DNA from 4 places in the Shewanella loihica PV-4 genome. Region 1 is predicted to be linked to each of the others. Evidence: predicted binding sites of a transcription regulator. Region 1 holds the regulator's gene; each other region holds the start of a gene.
What was found. Region 1 encodes LexA, which represses DNA repair genes until DNA is damaged. Its sites were predicted from a motif close to TACTGTATNNNNATACAGTA; they were not measured.
Positions count from the first base shown of each region.

Region 1 (5,783 bases):
GTTCACAGTGCTTAGGATGATTGAAAAGCTTCAACACAGATTGAGGATCCTGACGGCGGCTCACCGCCAGACGCAGGCAGGGCTCATCGTCTTTGGTCAGCTGCTTGCTGGCGATACGCACCTCGCCCTTGCTGCTACGCTTGTAGGCACCCAGGCCTGCCACGGCATAGTAAACCACACCCGTCATGGGCACATAGACGATTCCCATGATGGGACGATTGTGCTCGACCAGGGCGATGATCACCGAGAAGTCGCCGCTACCGGCGATAAACTCACCCGTGCCATCGAGAGGGTCTACCAACCAGTAACGCTGCCAATCGGCGCGCTCGGAGAAAGGAATATCGGCATCTTCTTCAGAGAGGACTGGGATCTCAGGGGTAAGGCTGCTTAGCTGGGAAGAGATGATCTCATGGGCCGCGATATCGGCAGAGGTTACCGGGGTATTGTCGGATTTCACCTCTTTGTCAAAACTGCCCTCGAGGTAGATCCCTTTGATGGCCTCACCCGCCTCGATGGCAATCGAAATCGCCTGCTCAACATACTCTTCTGGCTTCATCACAACTCCAACAGCCTACATCTGGCAATGCCTAATATGATAATTCGGATTAACTACTTTAGTTTTAGATGTTTCTGTGCCAAAAACAAGGCGCTAACGCTTCGAGATTCGGAAAAATCATCTTCTAATAACAGCTCAGACCACTGGCTCAATGGCCAGCGCACCACCTCTATGGGTTCGGGCTCGTCACCCTGCAATCGACTCTCATACAGATCTTCGGCGACGAAGATCTGCATCTTGCTGGCAAAGTAGCCGGGCGCCAGGCTCAACTCCATCAGATGGGTCAACTTACGCGCACCAAAACCTATCTCTTCCTGCAGCTCTCGGTTGGCCGCCTCGGCATGGGTCTCGCCGGGATCCACTAGGCCCTTGGGGAAACCCAGCTCATAGCTGTGGGTACCCGCCGCATATTCGCGTCCCAGCAATAGCTCCTCGCCATGCACAGGCACCACCATCACGGCGCCACGGGCGTTGCCCTTCATGCGCTCATACTGGCGCTCAACCTGGTTCGAAAATTTTAAATGCACCTGCTCTATCTGAAACAGACGGCTCTGGGCAACAACTTCGGCATGTAGGATCTGCGGCTTTTTGTCCGGCATGAAACTTCCTGATAAAAATGGCGTTTGCTTAACCACTCAATCTTACTATGATGGGCCTAATCCACAACTCAAACCAAGGAATTTTTTTACTCGCTTTATGTTTCCCTGGAATAAGATAGATACCGTGCTGCTGGATATGGACGGCACCCTGTTGGATCTGCATTTCGACAACCATTTCTGGCTTAGCCTGGTGCCTCAGGCCTTGTGTGAACAAAGGCAGATCCCAAAGGCCGACGCCCAACAACTGGTGGAGAGTGCCTACGCCAAGGTCTTCGGCACCCTGGAGTGGTATTGCCTTGAATATTGGCAACAGGAGCTGGGTTTAGACATCCTGGCTTTGCACCACACTCTAGTGGACCGGATCCAGCTACGTCAGGACAGCATGCCCTTTCTCACCGCACTGGCCAGACACAGCAAGCGGCGCATCTTGGTCACCAACGCCCATCCCCACAGCCTGGCGCTGAAACTCGAGCATACAGATCTGGCTAACGGGCTCGATGAGATGCTCTCGAGTCACGCCACCGGCTATCCCAAGGAACACCCGCAATTTTGGCGTCACCTGTTTAATCAGTATTCCTTGGATCCCAGCCGCTGCCTGTTTATCGACGACAGCGAGCCCATACTACAGGCAGCCAAGAAGGCTGGCGTCGGCTACCAGTTGGGGATCAAGAATCCCGACAGCCAGCAGCCTCACAAGCAGTTTGCCGACTTTCCGGCCATCGACGATTACCATCATCTGCTGCTCTCCCTTGAACAGGCCAGACTCGGCTAATCAATCACACTTTAGGCGCTAATCGCTTGATGGGATTGGGAGAAAATCTGGTTAATACTTGCACTGTATAAAATACTGTATATACTGACAGGTACTGTATGGAAAGACAGGATTAATCATGAGACCCTTAACCCCGAGACAAGCCGAGATTTTAGATCTGATAAAACGCAATATTGCCGACACGGGCATGCCGCCTACCCGTGCCGAGATTGCGCGTCGACTAGGCTTTAAGAGTGCCAACGCCGCCGAGGAACACCTCAAGGCCCTGGCCAAGAAAGGCTGCATCGAAATCATGCCCGGCACATCACGTGGCATCAAGCTGACCCAGGAGGAAGAGCCTGAAGATCTCGGCCTGCCCCTCATAGGTCAGGTGGCCGCCGGTGAGCCCATCCTGGCCCAGGAGCATGTGGAACAACACTATCAGGTTGACCCTAGCATGTTCCGCCCCAGCGCCGACTTCCTGCTGCGGGTCAGGGGGGACAGTATGAAAGATATAGGTATTCTCGAGGGCGACCTACTCGCGGTACATAAGGTCGAACAGGCAAGAAACGGCCAGATAGTCGTGGCCCGCGTGGAAGATGATGTAACGGTTAAACGCTTCGAGAAGCGTGGCAGCACCGTCTATCTGCATGCCGAGAATGAAGAGTATTCCCCTATCGTGGTGGACCTCACCACCCAGAGCCTGAGCATCGAAGGCCTGGCCGTCGGCGTTATTCGAAATGGAGACTGGCAATGAACAACCTAATGGGCATGGCGCCACGTCATCCAGGGCTGTGGGTCGATCTCGACAGCTCGCTTAAGCGCGGCGATGGCAACACTATCTCGACTACGGCAAGTTCTACCCAGGGCAAGCAGGAGCTGCAGGCCCTCACTCCAGAGCTAGCCAGACTCAGTCAGCAGGGACAATGGGTGGTGTTGATCAGCCCACCTAACATAGGCTACAAGCAGATGCTGGCCGACGGCGGTGTGCGTATGGATCGCATCCTACTGGTGCACACCAAGGATGAGGTCGAAACCCTGTGGGCGATGGAAAAAGCCCTCACAAGTGGTACATCCAGTGCGGTGATCTGCTGGGCACAAACCCTGGATGCCCGTGACAGTCGTCGCCTACAGATAGTTGCCAAGAATACCCGCGCCCTGGGAGTGGTGATCGAAGATGCGAACGGTCACTTACCTGCCAACCCTTTTCCCCAAGAGGATCTCGGCGGCCAAACCATGAGTCTGTTCAGTTCACTACACTGATATTCCGCGCCCTACCTTTCCATACAGACGCCCCGCAAGGGGCGTTTTTGTGTCTGTTTTGTTTAGCAAAATAAAATAAAAGTGATCTTGATCAATATTTAAACAGCCATTAAGTTAGTAAGAGATATCAACGATTATTTGTTATATCGCACAATTTGGTTGTCGGCTTGAGCGGCGAAAATGAACCTGTAATACCTCGCCCACGGTAGCTGAAATTGGTCTGATATATTCAGCCGTAAGTGCAAGCGTGGTCACCACCAGCAGAACAAGAGATTCACCACCGACGCACTTTGAAGTCATCGTTGCTTTTTTGGGAACTGAAGAGTTTGCATAGAGCCGAGACATACTGTGTGGCTCTTCTTTGTAGTTGCCTTCGCAATTGACAGAGGAGAAGTCTAGTGAAGCAAGTGTTGTGTTGTTTGCTGGCGTTGCTATTTACGCCCACCATACTCGCAGCAGATATGCCCCTGAATATGACATCAGGGGTCACAGAGATCAGCAATAAGGTGTTTAGCCTTCATATGACGATTCTCTATATCTGTTGTGCCATAGGCCTAGTCGTCTTTGGGGTGATGATCTACGCCATCATCAACCATAGGCGCTCTAAGGGTGCCGTCGCGGCAAACTTTCATGAGAGCACTAAGGTAGAGATCGCCTGGACGCTCGTTCCCTTTGTCATCTTGATCCTCATGGCCATCCCGGCCACCAAGACTCTCATCGCCATGGAAGATCCCAGCAATGCCGATCTCACCATCAAGATCACTGGCTCCCAATGGAAATGGCACTACAGCTATTTTGATCAAGACATCAGCTACTATAGCCTGCTGGCGACTCCCAGAGAACAGATAGAGGGCAAGGAGACCAAAGGCGAACACTATCTGCTGGAGGTCGACAAGCCGCTGGTATTGCCGGTCAATCGTAAGATCCGTTTCCTGATGACCTCGGAAGATGTGATCCACTCCTGGTGGGTGCCGGCCTTCGCGGTAAAGAAGGATGCTAACCCAGGCTTTATCAACGAGGCCTGGACCCGCATCGACAAGCCAGGCATCTACCGCGGCCAGTGCGCCGAGCTTTGCGGCAAGGATCACGGATTCATGCCCATCGTAGTGCAGGTACTTTCCGAGGCCGATTTCGACAACTGGATTGTCGAGCAGGAGGCACAGGCCAGCGCGGCCGCCGCCGAGGCGCAGGCCGCACTGTCGAAGACCCTGTCGAAAGAAGAGCTGATGGCTCAGGGCGAACAAGTCTATATGGCCCGCTGCGCCGCCTGCCACCAGCCAAATGGCGCCGGCCTGCCGGGTGTATTCCCCTCGCTCATAGGCAGCCCAATCATCAAGGGCCCTGTCGCCGATCACTTGGATGTGGTGCTACATGGCCGCTCCGGCACAGCCATGCAGGCCTTCGCCCAGCAGCTCACCGCCACAGAGATTGCCGCCGTGGTTACCTTCGAACGTAATGCCTGGGGTAACGACACGGGCGATACGGTTCAGGCAGCCGACGTTAACCAGGCAAACTCAGGCGCATCGAGCGGGGCTGATACAGGAGCAGATGCAGCTGCAGAAGCGGTTCAATCTGTGCCTACCCCGGCAGCCGATTCGAGTGCGGCAGCAAGCTCCACCGCCGAGGATCCCCAAGCACCTGTGTTAGACGATCTGACCATGGATGAGCTGATGGCCAAGGGTGAACAGGTATATCTCGGCCACTGCGCCGCCTGTCATCAGGCCACAGGCATGGGATTACCCGGCGCCTTCCCCGCCCTAAAAGGCAGCGCCATCGCCACAGGGCCAGTTAAGAATCACCTAGACATAGTGCTTCACGGTAAGCCTGGCACCGCCATGCAGGCTTTCGCCAGTCAGTTAACGCCACAGGAAATCGCCTCGGTGATCACCTTTGAGCGTAACGCCTGGGGTAACAACACAGGCGACATGGTTCAGGCAACAGACGTCAAGCAACAGGGTCAATAGGGAGGCATTATGAATGCAATAACGCGTGAAGCAGATATGGATGCCACTCATATTGGCGAACATTCGACCCACCATGAGGAGCACCCGACGGGTATAAAACGTTGGCTGTTTACCACCAACCATAAAGATATTGGCACCCTGTATCTCTGGTTCAGTTTCATCATGTTCTTGACCGGCGGCGCCATGGCCATGGTGATCCGTGCCGAGCTGTTCCAGCCGGGTCTGCAACTGGTGGAGCCCAACTTCTTCAATCAGATGACCACGGTTCACGGCCTCATCATGGTGTTTGGCGCCGTGATGCCGGCCTTTACCGGCCTCGCCAACTGGCTGATCCCTATGATGATAGGCGCGCCAGACATGGCACTGCCGCGGATGAACAACTGGAGTTTCTGGATCTTGCCCTTCGCCTTTGCGATCCTGCTCAGTTCGCTGTTTATGGAAGGCGGCGGGCCTAACTTTGGTTGGACCTTCTACGCCCCGCTGTCGACGGCCTATAGCCCGGATAGCACGGCGCTGTTTGTCTTCTCGGTACACATCATGGGTATCAGCTCCATCATGGGCGCCATCAACGTGATCGTGACCATAGTCAACATGCGCGCTCCCGGCATGAGCTGGATGAAGTTGCCACTGTTCGTCTGGACCTGGTTGAT
Region 1 covers NC_009092.1:134,403-140,185, reverse strand. Annotated here, with positions in the region: gene cysQ (3'(2'),5'-bisphosphate nucleotidase CysQ) at 1-556, opposite strand, end outside; gene nudE (ADP compounds hydrolase NudE) at 610-1,155, opposite strand; gene yrfG (GMP/IMP nucleotidase) at 1,253-1,927, shown strand; gene lexA (transcriptional repressor LexA) at 2,046-2,663, shown strand; gene SHEW_RS00630 (cell division inhibitor SulA) at 2,660-3,169, shown strand; gene coxB (cytochrome c oxidase subunit II) at 3,568-5,133, shown strand; gene ctaD (cytochrome c oxidase subunit I) at 5,143-5,783, shown strand, end outside.

Region 2 (5,783 bases), 2.3 Mb from region 1:
AGCAGCCCGGGCCAGGGGGCGAGCATGGCAACCAGATCTGAGGTATCGACAAAGTCTCGGATATAGATGGGCAGAGTGATAAAGATCTGCTGGTAGACCATCCAGAAACCGGAGAGGATAAGCAGGTAGATCACGAAGGGCTTGTTGCCCAGGGCGATCTTCTGCCTATACCAGGGCAGTTGCTTGTCTGACTTGGCCAGCGTGTTCCAGAGAAAATGCAGACTAAACCACACCAGATAGATGGTGAGGCACTGCTCGCCACTGATCCACTTGGCGCCGTAGGAGAGCAGGATCACTAAGGTGCCGAAAAACAGCAGGGCGAAACGGGCGTTGCCCAGCACCTCTTGGATGTCTCTCAACACCTGAGACAGCGGCTTGCCCCGCTGCTGGTGGAGATCCGTCGGCTCGCGATAGAAGAAGGTTGCCGGTATGAAGTTAATGCCTATCCAGATCGCCGACATGATGAAGACCCAGTCCCAGCTGATGGCGCGGACATAACCTGCGATGAAGGGGCCGAGGAAGCCGCCCACATTGACCATCATATAGAAGATGCCAAAACCCAGGCCGCGGTTGGTGTGATCTGTTGTGCGTGCCACAGTGCCCGTCACCACAGGTTTAAAGCAGGCCGCGCCTATGGCGACCCCCATGAAGGCGATGAAGAAGCCGCTAAAGCTGCTCACCTGACCCAGGAGGAAATAGCTGGGGCACATGATGGCGTAGGCGATAAGAAACATTTTACGGTAGCCATAGCGATCGGCCAGGGCGCCGGTAAGCACAGGAAACAGGTAGAGAAAGAAGGGGATCATTCCCTGCAGCAGGCCTCGCTCCTGTTCGCTAAAGCCTAAGCCCCCCTGGTGAGCAGGAGAGGTCATGTAGAGGGAGGAGAGGGTAAAGAAGCCATACCAAGCGAGACGCTCGAAGATCTCCATGGTATTGGCCACATAAAAGGTACTGGGCAGAGGGGTACGTACAGGGGTCGTCACTATTATTCTCGTATATTGTATGCATTTGTCTGGTCATGCTATCGACTTGAGCGATGAAATACAAGTCGCCGGCAAGGCTTGGCCTGAAGGGAAAACCCGATTGCGGTTGCCTTTAATGTGATTTAGGTCATAATGGCGCCACTTTATATGCCTAATTTGATTAACCAGAACCTGAGACTATGCCTGTACTCGATATATTGACCATTCCCGATGAGCGCCTGAAACGTAAGGCCAAGCCCGTAGAAGACATTGCCGCCGTGCAAGGTTTTATCGATGATCTGATTGAAACCATGTATCACACAGACGATGGCATTGGGCTCGCCGCTACCCAGGTGGGCAGCGAACACGCCATCTTAGTGATTGATCTGTCTGAGGATCGCGATCAGCCCATGGTGGTGATCAACCCAGAATTCGTCGAGCGTTCGGGCGAGATCGTCGGCGAGGAGGGATGTCTCTCAATTCCTGGCTACCGCGCCAAGGTGACACGTTTCGAGAAGGTGAAGGTCAAGGCGCTTAACCGTGAGGGTGAGGCCTTTGAGATCGAGAGCGATGACTTCCTGGCAATCGTCCTGCAACATGAGATGGATCATCTTGATGGCAAGGTCTTTATCGAGCATCTGTCGCCCCTCAAGCAGCAGATAGCACTCAAGAAGGTAAAGAAATATCGCTAATCTATACTGCTAATCAATAGCGATAATCGATAACCAATCAAACCACCCTAGGGTGGTTTTTTTGTGCCTGTCTGCCGCTTACCGACTCGATGCTTTGAGGTGATTTTCCACTCCAATCTCAGGTTTCTCTGCTTGCGATCTGTCAATTTATAAATATACTGTATTTATATACAGTGTTTGTGTGATATTTCTGTTGAGTGTTGCTCGGACGTCAGGCATGGCGATAGCTTAAGTTAGGTCTAAGCCTATAGTCCGATTTCCGAGGGGGCGCTTAACCGAATCGAATGAGAGCGGGTGCATCATGGCCTTGGCAGATCTTCAACTTGAACGTTTACTCCAGCGCAGCGATCTCTGGCGCGGCGATGCCTATCATCCCCAGCAAATGGGGCTGGACAGCGGCTATCCCGAGCTTAATCGTCATCTGGGACTGGGAGGCTGGCCCAGTCAGGGGCTGTGCGAGATCTTCTGCTCCAGCGAAGGGATCGGCGAGTTGAGCCTGGCGCTGCCTCTGATGCGCCGCCTGATCCCTAGGCAATCGAGAGAGGGAAGTGCTGCCGGGTTGGTGAGTCTGGTGGCGCCGCCTCACGTGCCTTATCCCCAGTCGCTGGCGATGCAGGGGATAGATGTCAGCCGTCTCCTGTGGGTCGATACTCAGACGCCGAAGGAACAGCTTTGGGCGCTCGAGCAGATCTTAACCAGCGGCGCCTCACCCCTGGTCTTATGTTGGCTCGAGGATCTCAGTGTCAGTCAGGCCAGGCGCTTGCAGCTTGCCTGCGAGAAGGGCGAGAGCCTGTGTCTCTGTTATCTGCCAAGCAAGGTCAAGGATCAGGCTCATCCCGTGCCACTGCGGATCGCCTTGCAACCCAGCACCGAAATCAGCACAGGAACCAACATAGAAACCAGTACGGAAAGCAACACAAAAATGGGCAACGATAGGCTTCTTGAGACCCAGGTGGATATTCTAAAGCGCCGTGGGGGCTGGCCGGCGCCGCGCTTCTCCTTATCCCTGCTACCTGAGCTACTGGCTCAGAGTCTGATGCTCGATGTGACTAAACAGCAGGATGAGAGATTGGAAAATAAGCTTAATAAGCAGCAGAGCGGTCAGATCTTACAAGGCCCCTGGAGTGCGTAGATGTTGTGGCTGGCGGTCTATTTTCCCCACTGGTTACTCCAGTATCAAAGCTATCATCAAGGCTTGCCCCAGGGCGGCGAGCTGGCCCTATTTGAGCGTCAGTCGAGTCAGATCCTGATCGCATCGAGTGCTGCGGCTAAGTTGGGCGTGGAGCCGGGGCAGAGCCTGGCTACCGCCCAGGCGCTCTGTCCATCGCTGCAACTGCTGGCCTATGATCCCTCCTTGAGCCAGGAGGCCAGCCATTGGCTGTGCCAGTGGAGCTATGGCTACAGTGCCAGGGTCGTGCCGCCTGTCTGTCCGTTCGAGCAGGCCCAGCAGCATAGGCTAAATAAGCCGAGTAAGTCACATAAAGCAAGCAAATCGAGTCGATCCTCTGATGTGCCCAGTATGGCAGATACCCTACTGCTGGAGGTGGGCTCCATGGCAAAGATCTTCGGTGGTCTGGACAGGCTCATCCGTCAATATCAGAAGAGTGCCCAAGACTATGGCCTCGAGTGTCAATTTGCCCTGGGGGAGAATGCCTTGCTGGCTCAGCTGGGAGCCAGGTCTCTGCCGCTCACTCTGCCTGCAGATGTCATCTGTGATAACAAGAGGAACCCGAAAGAAACTCGCGAGTCTAGGTGCACTAAGTTAGGGAATTCTAAGCGAGGAAACTTTGAGCCAGGGAGCCTAGAGTCGGACATCGGTGCCACAGAACCTACATATCTCGCCAAACAAGAAGTGAGAGAAGCAGTCCAAGAAGAGAAAGCACAAGGAGAGGAAGCCCAAGGAGAAAAAGCACAAGGAGAAGAAACCAAAGTGCAATCGAAAGATGATCAAGCGGGGGCGTCTCTGGTGAGTTTACCTCAGATGAATCTCAAGCAGGTCGCGCCCCTGCCGCTCTCTATCTTGCCACTGCCTGAGCATGTGCTGCAGTCTTGCGAGAACATGGGGCTGACTCAGGTGCAGGCGCTGCTCGCCTTGCCTCTCAAGGAGCTTGGTGAGCGATTTGGCGAGAGTGTCTTAACCCTGCTGGCTCAGCTCAAGGGGCAGCTGCCTCAGGTGCATGAGTTTTACCTGATGCCAGAGTCTTATCGCCATAAGCTTGAATTGCTCTATGAGGTGAGCCACCTCGAAGGATTGGCCTTTCCCCTCGGGCGCATGCTAGCAACCCTATCGGCTTATCTGGTGCAGCGTCAGCAGGCGGTGCTGGCCCTGTCATTAACCTTAGTGTTTCGCGACTTGAGTCTGGTGCCACTGCGCTGCGAGATCCGCTATCCCTTCGCCGAGCATAGGGGGGATGCCTTACTTAAACTCTGCCGTGTGCAGCTAGAGAGCCTCATCCTGGCGGCGCCGGTGATCAGTCTGGCTATTCAGGCCGATACCCTGGTGCCGCTATTGGTGCAGACATCCAATTGGTGGCAGGGCGAGGGTAAGAGTGATGCCACCATGCGCTTGCTCTCACTGCTTGAGGCGCGTCTAGGCGCGGATAAGGTCAAGGGACTTGAGCACTGCAGTCACCATCTGCCGGAGCTGAGCTGGCAGAGCCGCTCGCTTTCTCAGAGCCTAGTTTCTCAGAGCCGAGCCTCTCAAAGCCGAGTCTCTCAAAGCCGCTCGGGTGCCTTGGGGGGCAAGCGATCGAATCAAGCTGTTTCTCAAAGCACTTCCCGTCAAAGCACTTCTCGTCAAAGTATTTCTAGTCAAAGCGTTTCTACTCGAGGTGCTTCCAGCCAAAAGTTTAAGAGCCAAGCGCTTGAGAGCCAAACGCATAATCGGTGCGCCGAGCCGAGGGCTTGCTATCAGGGCAAGACTCGGGCGCTGAGTGAGGAGGCGACCTTATTTGCAGATCTGTTTCATGGCCTGTGTGATGGCCGCATCCGCCCCAATTGGTTACTGCGCCAGCCCGAACCGTTGGCGCCGGAGTCGGTGAGCCTGCTTAAGGGGCCGGAGCGGCTGCACAGTCCCTGGTCGGCGGCCTCGCCGCGGGATTATTACCTTGCCCGCATGCATCAGGGAGGGCTCTGCTGGGTATTTCGCTCGCCTGAGGGACTATTCCTGCAGGGGTGGTTTGGCTAATGTACGCTGAATTACAGTACGCCGAGTTGCACGTCCTCTCGAACTACAGCTTCTTGCGAGGGGCTTCCCATCCTCACGAGCTGGTGGAGCAGGCCAAGCGCCTTGGTTATCAGGCATTGGCGCTGACCGACGAATGCTCCTTTGCCGGTGTGGTCAAGGCCCATGAGGCGGCCAAGCGCTGCGATCTTAAACTGATCCTGGGCGCCGAGTTTCATCTCGATGAGGGGCTGTTTGTGCTGCTGGCGCCTTGCCGTTTCGCCTATGGTGAGATCAGCGCCCTGATCACCAACGCCAGGCGAAGCCAGGGCAAGGGTGAGTACAGGGTGAGCCTGGAGGCCATCTTGGCTCAGCAGCAGAGCCTGCTGCTGTGGCGCCCGCCCTCGCTGGCGCAGTTCAGGCAGGCTGGCGAGGCAAGGAGAGATGAGGCAAGGAGTGATGATGCAAGGAGTGACTTGGCCGTAAACGATACGGCAGAGAGTGAGATGGCTGGGGGCGATACGGCAAAGGGGAGTGCGGCACAAAGCGATGAGCCTAATCTGTTGTCCCGTTATCGTGACCACATAGCGAGCATTGCCTCACGGCTAGTTGTAGCCTTTCCGGATCGTCTGCATCTTTTGATGGAGCGGCTCTTGCTACCGGGAGAGGCCCTTAACTTGCAACAGTGGCAATGGCTGAGTCAGACTCAGAAGGTCCCCTGTGTGGCGGCCGGTGGCGTGCGCATGCACGAGGCGGAGCGTCAGCCGCTGCTGGATATTTTAACTTGTATCGCCCATGGGCGGGACCTCGACAGCGGCGTGGCGCTATGCTCCATCAACGCCGAAGCTAGCCTCAAGCCGATTGCGGCGCAGCGTAAACGTTATCCTCAGGAGTGGATCGATAACGGCCTGGCTCTGGCCCGTCGCTGCCATTTCTCTTTGGATGAGCTCAAGTATGAGTACCCGG
Region 2 covers NC_009092.1:2,430,505-2,436,287, reverse strand. Annotated here, with positions in the region: gene SHEW_RS10920 (MFS transporter) at 1-983, opposite strand, end outside; gene def (peptide deformylase) at 1,163-1,654, shown strand; gene imuA (translesion DNA synthesis-associated protein ImuA) at 1,956-2,786, shown strand; gene SHEW_RS10905 (Y-family DNA polymerase) at 2,787-4,841, shown strand; gene SHEW_RS10900 (error-prone DNA polymerase) at 4,841-5,783, shown strand, end outside.
Region 2: the regulator LexA is predicted to act here: its motif matches at 1,811-1,830, upstream of imuA (translesion DNA synthesis-associated protein ImuA).

Region 3 (5,783 bases), 1.3 Mb from region 1:
CCTATGCCTTATCGGCTGGAGGCGTTAAATATGGTCGTGGTGCCTGCAGGCTGTCTGGATGTCGAGGTGCCCATTACGCCGATGGCAAAGCTGTTTATGGCAGATCGGGCGAATTGGGGGGAGGAGGTCCAATCTGTGCCGGGTTTCGATCGTCTACCGGAATAACATTTTAGCGCTAAAATTTTTTGGCGTTAGACATCCCCTGAAGCCGGTCAGGGGATGAGCTGTGATGAAGGAAAAAGAAACTGTAGGCTCGTTATTCTGGTGAGCTATCCCTAGGTTTTTCGTCATTGGCCTCAGTCACCATCCCTGCTGAGATGGCAGGAGCTGTTAAGCGGGTAACAAGCTCGGCGCGCAGCGATTCCACCTTGTTAGCCGTTGCCTGATAACTCTCGAATGAGGAGATGCCAGAGCAGAGGATAAATTTCCCCATGGGATTGTAGGCGTACTCTTGCAGGGTCGATAGCGAGAGATCGTTAGGGCACTGTTTGATGCTTGCCTTGCCGCTTAAGATATCCGCATAACGGTTAGCGGTATCCTGTTGCTGCAACAGCGGCATGAGCAGGGTTTCGATAACCTTAGTGGTAAAATCGGCCTTTTCACCCGCCTCAAAAGATTGTGTCATCTTAGTCAGGAAGTGCCACTCGCCACGTTTGGCTCGATCAAGGGCTAGCACGTCTCCTGGAATAGGGGCCAGCCAGAGGCTAGGTAAGCTAGTATCCTCATCCTCTGTGCGCATTTGACTGATGAGCAGCTCACCCAGTTTCATGTGTTGTTTGAGCGCCGAGATGGCTAGGAGTTTATTGCCCAGCATGTTGATCTGCATCGCGGTCTGCTGCCAGAACTGCATATCTTTGTTTATGGCGGTGATGAGGGAGGCTGAATCCGTGCCATTGATGTAGGCATCGACAAGAAACAGCTGCTGTGCGGCGATCAGATGTTGCATAGGTAGCAGATCGCTATACATGTTGAAGCGGGTATCATCCTGCCATTTGCCGAGGGAGAGCAGGGTGCTATAGCGCTCAATTAGCCAGGCAAAGTCATCGAGTGTGGCCTTAAGTGTCTCTGGCTCGGCGAATAGGGGAGCACACTCATCGAGATAGTCTTCTTGTTTGAGGCAAGTGGGAATACCCCATTCGGGGCGCTCGAATTTTTCATGTGCCGTCTGTGTTGGCCTTTGCATGGCTTCTAGTTGTCTGAGCGCCTGATAGCGTTCAAGTCCGAGAGCCATGGGGTCATTGTCTTTCGGCGCATCGAAACCCATGGCATAAAGATAGGGGTTGTTTTCCAGGTGCTGACTCAAGGCGGTCTCTTCGGCGTTCACCTGCTCAAGAAAGGCGCTGGCCTGCGCTGATGGCGCGCTATCTTGTAGATTAATTAGCAGCAAGATGAGATAGCCGCCGACGGGAATGAGTAGCAGGGTAAATAAAATCCATTTCAGGGCACGAAAAAAGTGTCGCATTTCAAATTCTTGTGGCTTTTAACTTAGTGTCGACGGCAAAGGCCTCAGTTTATCAGAGTCTCTTCGCTGTGCAACAGCGTTACATTGGCGGCGCAATAGGCTCGTCTCAGAGGTGCTTATGAAATGAAAAGCGCGGCTAAAATATTGCCGCGCTTGCTCTCGTTAATCTACTCAATGGCTGTCAATGTCAGGGCTCATCGGTCTAGCCTTGCAGTAACTCCTTGGCGTTGGCCAGAGTATTGTTGGTGATGACATCACCACCAAGTAGGCGCGCCAGCTCTTCGATACGCTGTCCCTTGTCCAGCGGCACCATGGAAGTCTCGGTTTGTCCTGCCTTGCTCTGCTTGTTGACGAACATATGCTGATGACCATTGCCGGCGACCTGAGGCAGGTGGGTCACACACAGCACCTGGGTGGACTCGCCCAGGGCGCGCAGCATCTTGCCCACCACGGCGGCGGTCGGGCCTGAGATCCCCACGTCGACCTCGTCGAAGATGAGGGTCGGGGTGGCGACCTTCTTGGCGGTGATCACCTGGATGCCCAGACCGATACGCGACAGCTCGCCGCCCGAAGCTACCTTGGCGATGGGTTGCAGCGGCTGACCCGGGTTGGTGGTCACCTGAAACTCCACAGTATCGCAGCCGTTGGGCGACATCATCTCGGGGTTGAACTGCACGTCGATGATAAACTTGCCCTTGGGCATGCTGAGCTCATGGATAGAGCGGGTAACCTGCTTGTCCAGCTCCTTGGCGTAACGCTGGCGGCTCTGGCTGAGCTTCTGGGCGTGGGCGATGAAGCTCTCGCGGCAACTCTCGAGCTGCTGGGCGATCTCATCGAGCTTCTCCTCATCCGAATCCAGCTCGCTCAGCTCCTGGCTTAGTGCCTGATGATGCTGATAGAGATCTTTGGCGTTCACATGGTGCTTACGTGCTAGCATCATGATCTTCGACAGGCGCTGCTCTAGGGCGGCAAAATGTTCCGGGTCCAGCTCCAACTTATCTAAGTAACGTTGTAGCTCACTGCTACTCTCCTGTACCTGGATCAGGGCATCGTTAAGCATGTTACCCACCCCTTTGAGTTCAGGATCGTAACCTTCGAGCTCTTGGGCCTGATCCAGACTCATGTTGAGCAGCGATTCTATGGCGCCCTCTTCATTATCCTGTAGAAGGTAGAGGGTGCGCTGGCAGGCTTGGATCAGGGCAGTGCCGTTGGCCAGTTTCTTATGCTCGGCCTCTATCTCATCGAACTCTTCTTCGCCCAGGGCGAATTCGTCGAGTTCTTCGACCTGATATTGCAGCAGCTGCTTGCGGGCGATGCGCTCATGTTGCGACTGCTGTAGCTGGCTCAGCTCCTTTTGGATCAGCTTAAAGCGCTGGTAGCTGGCGCTACAGGCCTCGAGCAACATCTTGTGGTTGGCATAGCTGTCGAGCAGAGTAAGTTGATGCTCACTCTTTAACATGGCGTGGTGGGCATGTTGGCCGTGAATGCCGATAAGTTGCTGGCCCAGGGCACGCATCTGGTTGAGGGGCACAGGGTTGCCGTTGATGTAGGCGCGTGAGCGACCGTCGCTGCCTATGGTGCGGCGTAGGATACATTCGTCGTCTAGCTCAAGGTCATTGTCTTCTAGCCAACGTTTGGCCAGCGGGATATCGTTGAGGGCGAAGCGGGCACTGACTTCGGCCTTACTGGCGCCCGGTCTGACGGTATTGGCATCGGCGCGATTGCCCAGGCATAAGCCTAAGGCATCGATGGCAATCGATTTTCCCGCGCCGGTTTCGCCTGTGATGCTGGTCATCCCAGACTTAAAGTCGAGTTCTAAAAAGCGGACAATGGCAAAGTTATTGATGCTGAGCTGACAAAGCATGATGACATCCTTTTACAAAGTACTGTATTCATGCACAGTATATACTGAATTTTTATACAGTAAATACCTGTGTGCTTTTTACCCATGAAAATAAGTTTTAGGCTCTGCAGTCCGACAAAACAAGCCTGTCCATTAAAACAAGCCTATCCGTTATAAAAAGCTTGCGGTGCCCGAGTCCAGCCAATGGTGCAGTAGCGGAATGGTGGCAAAGCTGATCACTATCCCCAGGCTGATGGTCTGGGCGCTACTGGTGGCACCTACGTTGAATCTGTGGGCCAATAGGTAGACGCTGGCGGCGGTAGGCAGGGCTGCTAGAATTACCCCCATCTGTAGCAGTTGTCCGCTAACCCCTAAGGCGCCCAGGAGCAGATAGGCCAGCAGGGGCTGTAGCAGTAGCTTACTCAGGTTAAGCATGGCCAGCTCGGCAAGGCGTGACTGAATGCCTGCGGCGTTTCTGCCTCCCTGGTTGGCCTTGCACAGCACCATGCCGATGGCGAACAGGGCGCAGGGGCTGGAAGTCATGCCAAATTGCCGGATGATCTCGGCGATGGGGCGGTACAGCTCTATATGAGCGGCAGATATCGCTACGCCGGCCAGGCTTCCCAGTATGATGGGGTTTTGAATGAGGGCGAAAAACACCGTCTTGAGTGCGCTGTCTGTCTGTCCCTGAAACAGCGCCATCTGGGCCAGCACTATGGCAAATACGGTTACCGATAAAAGGCTGGCTAAAGCGGCAGCGGCCAATGCTAGCTGATCCCCGGGAAACAGCATCATCATCAGCGGAATGCCGATGAAGGAGGTGTTACCAAAGGTGGTGTTGAGGGCGCGAATGGCCGCCAGGGGTTTATCCTTGGGCTGTAACCAGAGTGACAGCAGGCCGGTGAGCAGATAGATGAGGGTCATGGCCAGGCTGTAGCCGCCAATAAATCCCCAGTTGGCGATCTCTTCGATTGGGGTCTCTGCCAGCACTATCATCATGATCGCCGGAAAGGCGATGTAATAGACATACTGATTAAGGACGTTGTCGCTGCCCTCGGGCAGTAGCCGTGCCTTTTGCACGACAAAGCCGGTGACCATGATGCCAAACACGACAAAGAGTGGCGAGAGAGTGGTTAACATAGGGAGACGACTTCCTTGGCTTGGATCCGAGCGGTGATTTAACCGAATACGCCGTTAGGGTATCACTTTGCCCGCCGCGTCCCTATAACGCTAAAGTCTAATGCTTGGGGCCGGAGCGCCGATGGAGTGGCTTAGGTGGCGGCAATATCCCCAACTCCTGATAGAAATGGATCTGGCGCCTAAGCTCAAACAGGGAGCCGACGCGTCGCTGCTCCCCTATGGTGAGGCACCAGGTATTTGTTAACCCATCTGGGTTGGTGAGCACAAATCCCTGGTAGATAAGTTTGCGCATGGGTTAGGCGCCTACTGAGATCCCTATGTTAGAAACGCCTGCCTGCACTAACTCCTTGCGCAGCGCCTTGACGAAGTCGGCGGTGATCTTAGGGTTCTCTTCGATGATCTCCAGCAAGGATGCCTGAAGCGCTTTCTCTTCCTGCATCACCTCGTGATTGAAGATATGATCATCCAGTGCTTCTTCATCCATCTCTTCCTCGAGTGTGGCCTCGATATAGTTAGCCACTGTGGCGGAGGAGAGCTTGCTGATGTTGGTGATGTCGTCTTCCACCTTGCTCTGAATGGCGCTAAGCAGTGAGGTGAGGGCGACGGCGGCGTCCATGGCCGGGTAGACGCCGTAGACGTCGAAATCGCTCGGCTCGGGCGTGTTCAGATCCAGTCGCTCGAGGTAGAGATCGATATTCAGTTTAAGCTTCTGATCATACATGGATTGCCATAGCAGGTTGAGCACGGTATCGAGCACCTGTGGGTCGCCAAATTCGCAGACCTCGCTGAATAGCTGGTAGTTAGGGTACATGCGTTGGCAAAGGGCGATGGCGAACAGCTTCTTCTGTTCTGGTTCGAGGGCCTTGAGGCGCTTGAAAAACCCGGGTTTATTACTCATCGATCACATCCATAGATAACTGGGCTATTACTTGATTTGCGGCCGATTCTACCTTAGAAAGCTCGTCAAGTAACTCAAGTATTTCCGGCTCGACCAGATCGACACTGGCATTTTGCTTGAGTGACTGTTCAATCTCTCGACAGAGTCGCTGAGTGGTCGGCACGCCGCAGTAGCAGCTGGCGCCGTGGAGCTTGTGCACATGACTGACCATGGCCTGGCTGTCCTGACGCTCGAGGGCGCCCGAGATGTGCTCACGGGTCTCGGGCAGGGAGTCGACCAGCATCTGCAGCATCTCCAGCGCCAGACTGGTTTTCTGGTTGGCTTGGGTCAGGCAGAGATCCCAATTGAGGGTGTGCTGGTCGAAATGGGTAAACTGCGGCCGGGTCTTCCAGCGGCTGATCACACTCTTCAGCGCCGCCTCATCGATTGGCTTGGGCAGG
Region 3 covers NC_009092.1:1,385,625-1,391,407, forward strand. Annotated here, with positions in the region: gene SHEW_RS06140 (GFA family protein) at 1-165, shown strand, start outside; gene SHEW_RS06145 (hypothetical protein) at 257-1,462, opposite strand; gene recN (DNA repair protein RecN) at 1,665-3,326, opposite strand; gene SHEW_RS06155 (AEC family transporter) at 3,477-4,445, opposite strand; gene SHEW_RS20325 (DUF3319 domain-containing protein) at 4,543-4,737, opposite strand; gene SHEW_RS06160 (YjaG family protein) at 4,741-5,343, opposite strand; gene barA (two-component sensor histidine kinase BarA) at 5,336-5,783, opposite strand, start outside.
Region 3: the regulator LexA is predicted to act here: its motif matches at 3,347-3,366, upstream of recN (DNA repair protein RecN).

Region 4 (5,783 bases), 1.3 Mb from region 1:
CAGCGCCTGTCTCGGCGTCAGGCTGTCGGGATCTATGGTATCTAACCTGTCCAGCGCCTTTGAGGTCTCCGGCATGGTCATGCTCAGCTGGGCCTGTCTCAGTTCAGGGAGCTCCTCCTCTCTATCCCGGCTCTCAAGATGATGCAGCTTGTGCTTGGCTGCCTGCACCACCTTGGCCGGAACACCAGCCAGCGCCGCGACTTGAAGGCCATAACTCTTACTCGCCGCACCTTCCTGCACCGCGTGCATGAAGGCGATGGTGTCGTCATGCTCTATGGCGTCGAGGTGCACGTTGGCCACATTTTCCATCTGATCCGGCAGCTGGGTTAGCTCAAAATAGTGGGTGGCAAACAGGGTCATAGATTTTAAGTTCTGCGCCAGATGCTCGGCGGCGGACCAGGCCAGCGACAAGCCATCATAGGTCGAGGTGCCGCGGCCAATCTCATCCATCAATACCAGGCTCTCGGGCGTCGCGTTATGTAGTATGTTGGCGGTTTCCGTCATCTCCACCATGAAGGTCGAGCGGCCGGAGGCGAGATCGTCTGCCGCGCCAATACGGGTAAAGATTCGATCCACTGGGCCTATGGCGGCCTTCTGGGCCGGTACGAAGCTACCTATATGGGCCATAAGGGTGATCAGAGCCACCTGGCGCATATAGGTCGACTTACCGCCCATGTTAGGGCCGGTAACGATCAGCATGCGCCTTGCCGGGTTGAGGCTGACAGGGTTGGCGATAAACGGCGTCTGACTGACGCGCTCGACCACTGGGTGTCTTCCCGCCTCGATATGTATGCCGCTCTGGGCCGTGAGTTCCGGTCTGTGATAATCGAGCTGCTCGGCGCGCTCGGCAAAGTTGGTGATCACATCAAGCTCCGCTGCCGCGCGGGCGAAGGCCTGTAGCTCGTGCAGGCGCGGCATCAATAGATCGAACAGCTCTTCCCACAGCTGTTTCTCCAGCGCCAGCGCCTTGCCCTGACTGGAGAGTACCTTCTCCTCATGCTCTTTAAGCTCGGCGACTATGTAACGCTCGGTGTTCTTAAGGGTTTGTCTGCGCTGGTAGCTCATAGGCACCAGATCCGACTCGCGGCGACTCACCTCTATGTAGTAGCCGTGCACCCGGTTGTAGCCCACCTTCAGAGTCGAGGCGCCGGTGGCTGCCTTCTCCCGGGCTTCCAGCTCGGCGAGGTAGTCGGTCGCGCCCTGGCTGAGTTTGCGCCATTCATCCAGCTCGTTGTGATAACCCTCTTTGATCACGCCGCCGTCGCGGATCAGCATAGGCGGATTGTCGACGATGGCGCGGCTTAGCAGGGCATGCTCCTCGGGGAAGTCGCCCAGGTGACTCGATAGCGCCTTGAGGTGAGGGCTGTTGCAGTCTGCCAGCTGCTGCTGTATCTCGGGCAGCAGGGCCAGGGCCTGACGCAGACGGGCAAAGTCACGCGGGCGGGCACTACGAATGGCCAGACGCGCCGTGATACGTTCTATGTCGCCGAGGGCTTTTAGCTGTTCATGCAGGCTCTCGTGATAGCCGTTGTCCAGCAGCTCGTCTATGGCATCATGACGGGCGCGGATGATGTTGTGGTTGCGCAGCGGCTCGTGGATCCAGCGCTGCAACATACGGCTGCCCATGGGAGTTGCCGTGTTATCCAGTACCGAGGCCAGGGTGTTGTCGCTACCGCCTTGCAGGTTGCGGGTCAGCTCCAGATTCTTACGGGTGGCCGCATCCAGCACTATGCTGTCGCACTGATTGAAGCGGGTGATGGCGTTGATATGGGGCAGGGCGGTACGCTGGGTATCTTTCACATACTGGATAAGACAGCCGGCCGCCTGTAGCGATAACCTGACTTCCCCCAGGCCAAAGCCGTAGAGATCTTTGGTGCCGAACTGTTCCAGCAGTAGCTTGTAGCTGGTGTCGTAGTCGAACTCCCACTCGGGACGGCGACGCTTACCCGACAGCGAGGCGATCAAAGCCGGCTCGCTGAAATCTTCGCTGTAGAGCAGCTCCGCTGGATTGGTGCGTTGCAGCTCGGCTTCAAGCGCCTCTTTGCTGGCAAGTTCGGTGACCACGAAGCGCCCGGATGAGACATCCAGGGTCGCGTAACCAAAACCCACCTTGCCGTGATAGACGGCGGCCAGCAGGTTGTCCTGCCGCTCCTGCAGCAGGGCCTCATCTGTAAGCGTACCCGGGGTGACGATGCGAACAATCTTACGTTCTACCGGCCCCTTGGTCGTGGCGGGATCGCCTATCTGCTCGCAGATCGCCACAGATACCCTGAGCTGCACAAGCTTAGCAAGATAGCCTTCTACCGCATGGTAGGGGATGCCTGCCATGGGGATAGGATCGCCGCCACTCTTGCCGCGAGCGGTCAGGGAGATCCCCAGCAGCTCTGAGGCCCGCTTAGCATCGTCGTAGAAGAGCTCGTAAAAATCTCCCATACGATAAAAAAGCAACATATCGGGTGTTTCGGCTTTCAGCGTCAGATATTGACGCATCATGGGGGTGTGCTTTTCAAGATATTGAGTATCGACGGCGTTCATGAATTAACCAAGGTATCCTGCTACAAAAATGTCTGTCATAGCCCTGCGGCCAGCACAGAATGAATGGCCACAATACTAACAATAAATTGACGGTGGTTGCGCATTTATCCTGCCTGTTTGGATAAATTTAGTGCTAATGCGCCCGGGAAAATTTGACCGGCTTTGGTTAAGGCCGGATAAAAATAATCGCATACAGTACTTGATACTGTATGATTGTACAGTATACTAGGTTGCATATTGAGACAGCCTAAAGCGATGCAGAAACGGTCTGCGGGCTTTAACTTAACGGATACCCCACAGCGCAGCGTCTGTGATTGAGAGGAAAGCAGAATGAAGATTGATGCGAATAAAGAGAAAGCCCTGAGCGCGGTCCTTGGCCAGATTGAGAAGCAGTTTGGTAAAGGCTCTATCATGAAGCTAGGTGAAAACCGCTCTATGGATGTTGAGACTATCTCAACGGGTTCTCTGTCGCTTGACGTTGCATTGGGTGCAGGCGGTCTGCCACTGGGTCGTATCGTTGAGATCTATGGTCCTGAATCTTCGGGTAAGACCACCCTGACACTGGAAGTGATTGCAGCTGCCCAGCGTGAAGGTAAGGTTTGTGCCTTCATCGATGCCGAGCACGCGCTGGATCCTATCTATGCACAAAAACTCGGTGTGGATATCGATAACCTGCTGTGTTCTCAGCCAGATACCGGTGAGCAGGCGCTTGAGATCTGTGATGCTCTGACTCGCTCTGGTGCCGTCGACGTGATCATCGTCGACTCGGTTGCTGCCCTGACGCCTAAGGCGGAAATTGAGGGGGAGATCGGTGATTCTCACATGGGTCTTGCGGCGCGTATGATGAGTCAGGCGATGCGTAAGCTAGCGGGTAACCTGAAGCAATCTAACACCTTGCTGATCTTCATCAACCAGATCCGTATGAAGATAGGCGTGATGTTCGGTAACCCTGAGACCACTACCGGTGGTAACGCGCTTAAGTTCTACGCTTCTGTTCGTCTGGATATTCGCCGCACCGGCGCCATCAAGGATCGTGAAGAGGTCATTGGTAACGAGACTCGCGTTAAGGTGGTGAAGAACAAGATTGCTGCGCCATTCAAACAGGCAGAGTTTCAGATCCTTTATGGTGAAGGTATTAACCGTACCGGTGAGTTGGTAGACCTTGGCGTGATGCACAAGCTGATTGAAAAGTCAGGCGCTTGGTACAGCTACAAGGGTGACAAGATTGGCCAGGGCCGTGCCAATGCCGGTAAATACCTGGTAGAGAACCCTGAAATTGGCGCCGAAATCGACCAGGCGTTACGCGCCATGTTGCTGGGCGGTGGTCAAGCGGTGGCTCAGTCGGCCACAGGCGATGAGAACGTCGACCTGGAAACCGGTGAAGTATTTTAAGCTCGCCGAGTCAACTAAGCCTTGCCTTAAGACTCTGGCTTTGTAATGACAATGATTTTGTTATGACTATGGTTTCTCAATGACTATGTCGGCGATGCAAGTCGCGGTGGGCCTCCTGGCCCGCCGCGATTATTCCCGCTATCAGATAAAGAGTAAGCTGAGCCAGAAAGGCTTTCTGGACGGCGAGATAGAGGCTGTCCTTGGTCAATGTGAAAGCCAGGGATATCTCGATGATGCCAGGTTTGCCGGGCTCTTGTTACGCTCTCATATCGCTAAAGGCCATGGCCAGAACAAGATACGTCAATCTATGTCCCAGAAGGGGCTGACCAAAGAGATTATCGAGTCTAGCCTCAATCAGAGTGACTGCGACTGGTTCGAACTGGCGAGACAGAAGGCTGCTAAGAAATATGCCACTAGCGGCCCCATTCAAGATCAGAAAGAGCGCGCCAAACGAGTGCGTTATCTTCTCTCCCAAGGCTTTGGCTTCGATCAGGTTGCCTATGCTTTAGAGGTCGATCCAGACTTCGACTAATATCCTCATCCTTACCAGGACCAATACTGGGCTCTAGTCCACTATCCTGATTTCCCTTTATCTCCTTTCGCGCGCTACCGCTAAAAGACCCAATGGAAACTTAGGCTTTTTACGCTTTCTTTGGGGATCCTCGGCTAAACCTCTGGTTGTTCATCTATAGACTGCTTATAATGCTGGGCTAACTGAGCATCGTCGGTGAGCCTTTTGCTTTCATCGCTAAAATAATCAAATTCAGGATGATTTCATGTATCAAACCACTGCAGCGCTGAGAAGTGCTTTCTTGGAGTTTTTCCGCAGAAACGGTCACCAGGTTGTGGACAGCAGTTCACTGGTACCTGGCAATGATCCCACCTTGCTATTTACCAACGCAGGGATGAACCAATTTAAAGATGTTTTCCTTGGGGAAGACAAGCGCGACTACAGCCGCGCCACTACGGCACAACGCTGCGTGCGCGCCGGTGGTAAGCACAACGACCTGGATAATGTCGGTTACACCGCACGTCATCACACCTTCTTCGAAATGCTGGGTAACTTCAGCTTCGGTGATTATTTCAAGCAAGATGCGATTCGCTTCGCCTGGACCTTCCTGACCGAAGAACTCAAGCTGCCAAAAGAGCGCCTGTGTGTCACCGTCTATGAGACAGACGATGAAGCCTTCGAGATCTGGAACAAAGAGATTGGCGTCGCGGCCGAGAACATTATCCGCATCGGCGATAACAAGGGGGCGGCATACGCCTCAGATAACTTCTGGCAGATGGGCGATACCGGTCCTTGTGGCCCTTGTACCGAGATCTTCTACGATCACGGCGAGCACATCTGGGGCGGCCGTCCCGGCACGCCGGAAGAAGATGGTGACCGCTTCATCGAGATCTGGAACATAGTCTTCATGCAGTATAACCGTCAAGCCGACGGCACCATGGATCCACTGCCTAAGCCTTCTGTCGATACCGGTATGGGCATCGAGCGTATCGCCGCTATCATGCAGGGTGTGCACTCAAACTATGAGATCGATATCTTCCAGTCACTGATCAAGAAGACCGCCGAGATCCTGGGCGTGACCGATCTGGAGAACAAGTCGCTGCGCGTAGTCGCCGACCATATCCGTTCTTGCGCCTTCTTGGTGGCCGATGGTGTGATGCCATCAAACGAGGGCCGTGGTTACGTATTGCGCCGCATCATCCGCCGCGCCGTGCGTCATGGTAATAAGCTAGGTGCTACCGAGGCCTTCTTCTACAAGCTGGTTCCTACACTGATTGAAGTGATGGGCGATGCGGCTAAAGAGCTGGTGGCGACCCAGGCGATCGTCGAAAAGGCGCTTAAGGCG
Region 4 covers NC_009092.1:1,408,076-1,413,858, forward strand. Annotated here, with positions in the region: gene mutS (DNA mismatch repair protein MutS) at 1-2,535, opposite strand, end outside; gene recA (recombinase RecA) at 2,866-3,927, shown strand; gene recX (recombination regulator RecX) at 4,007-4,459, shown strand; gene alaS (alanine--tRNA ligase) at 4,704-5,783, shown strand, end outside.
Region 4: the regulator LexA is predicted to act here: its motif matches at 2,739-2,758, upstream of recA (recombinase RecA).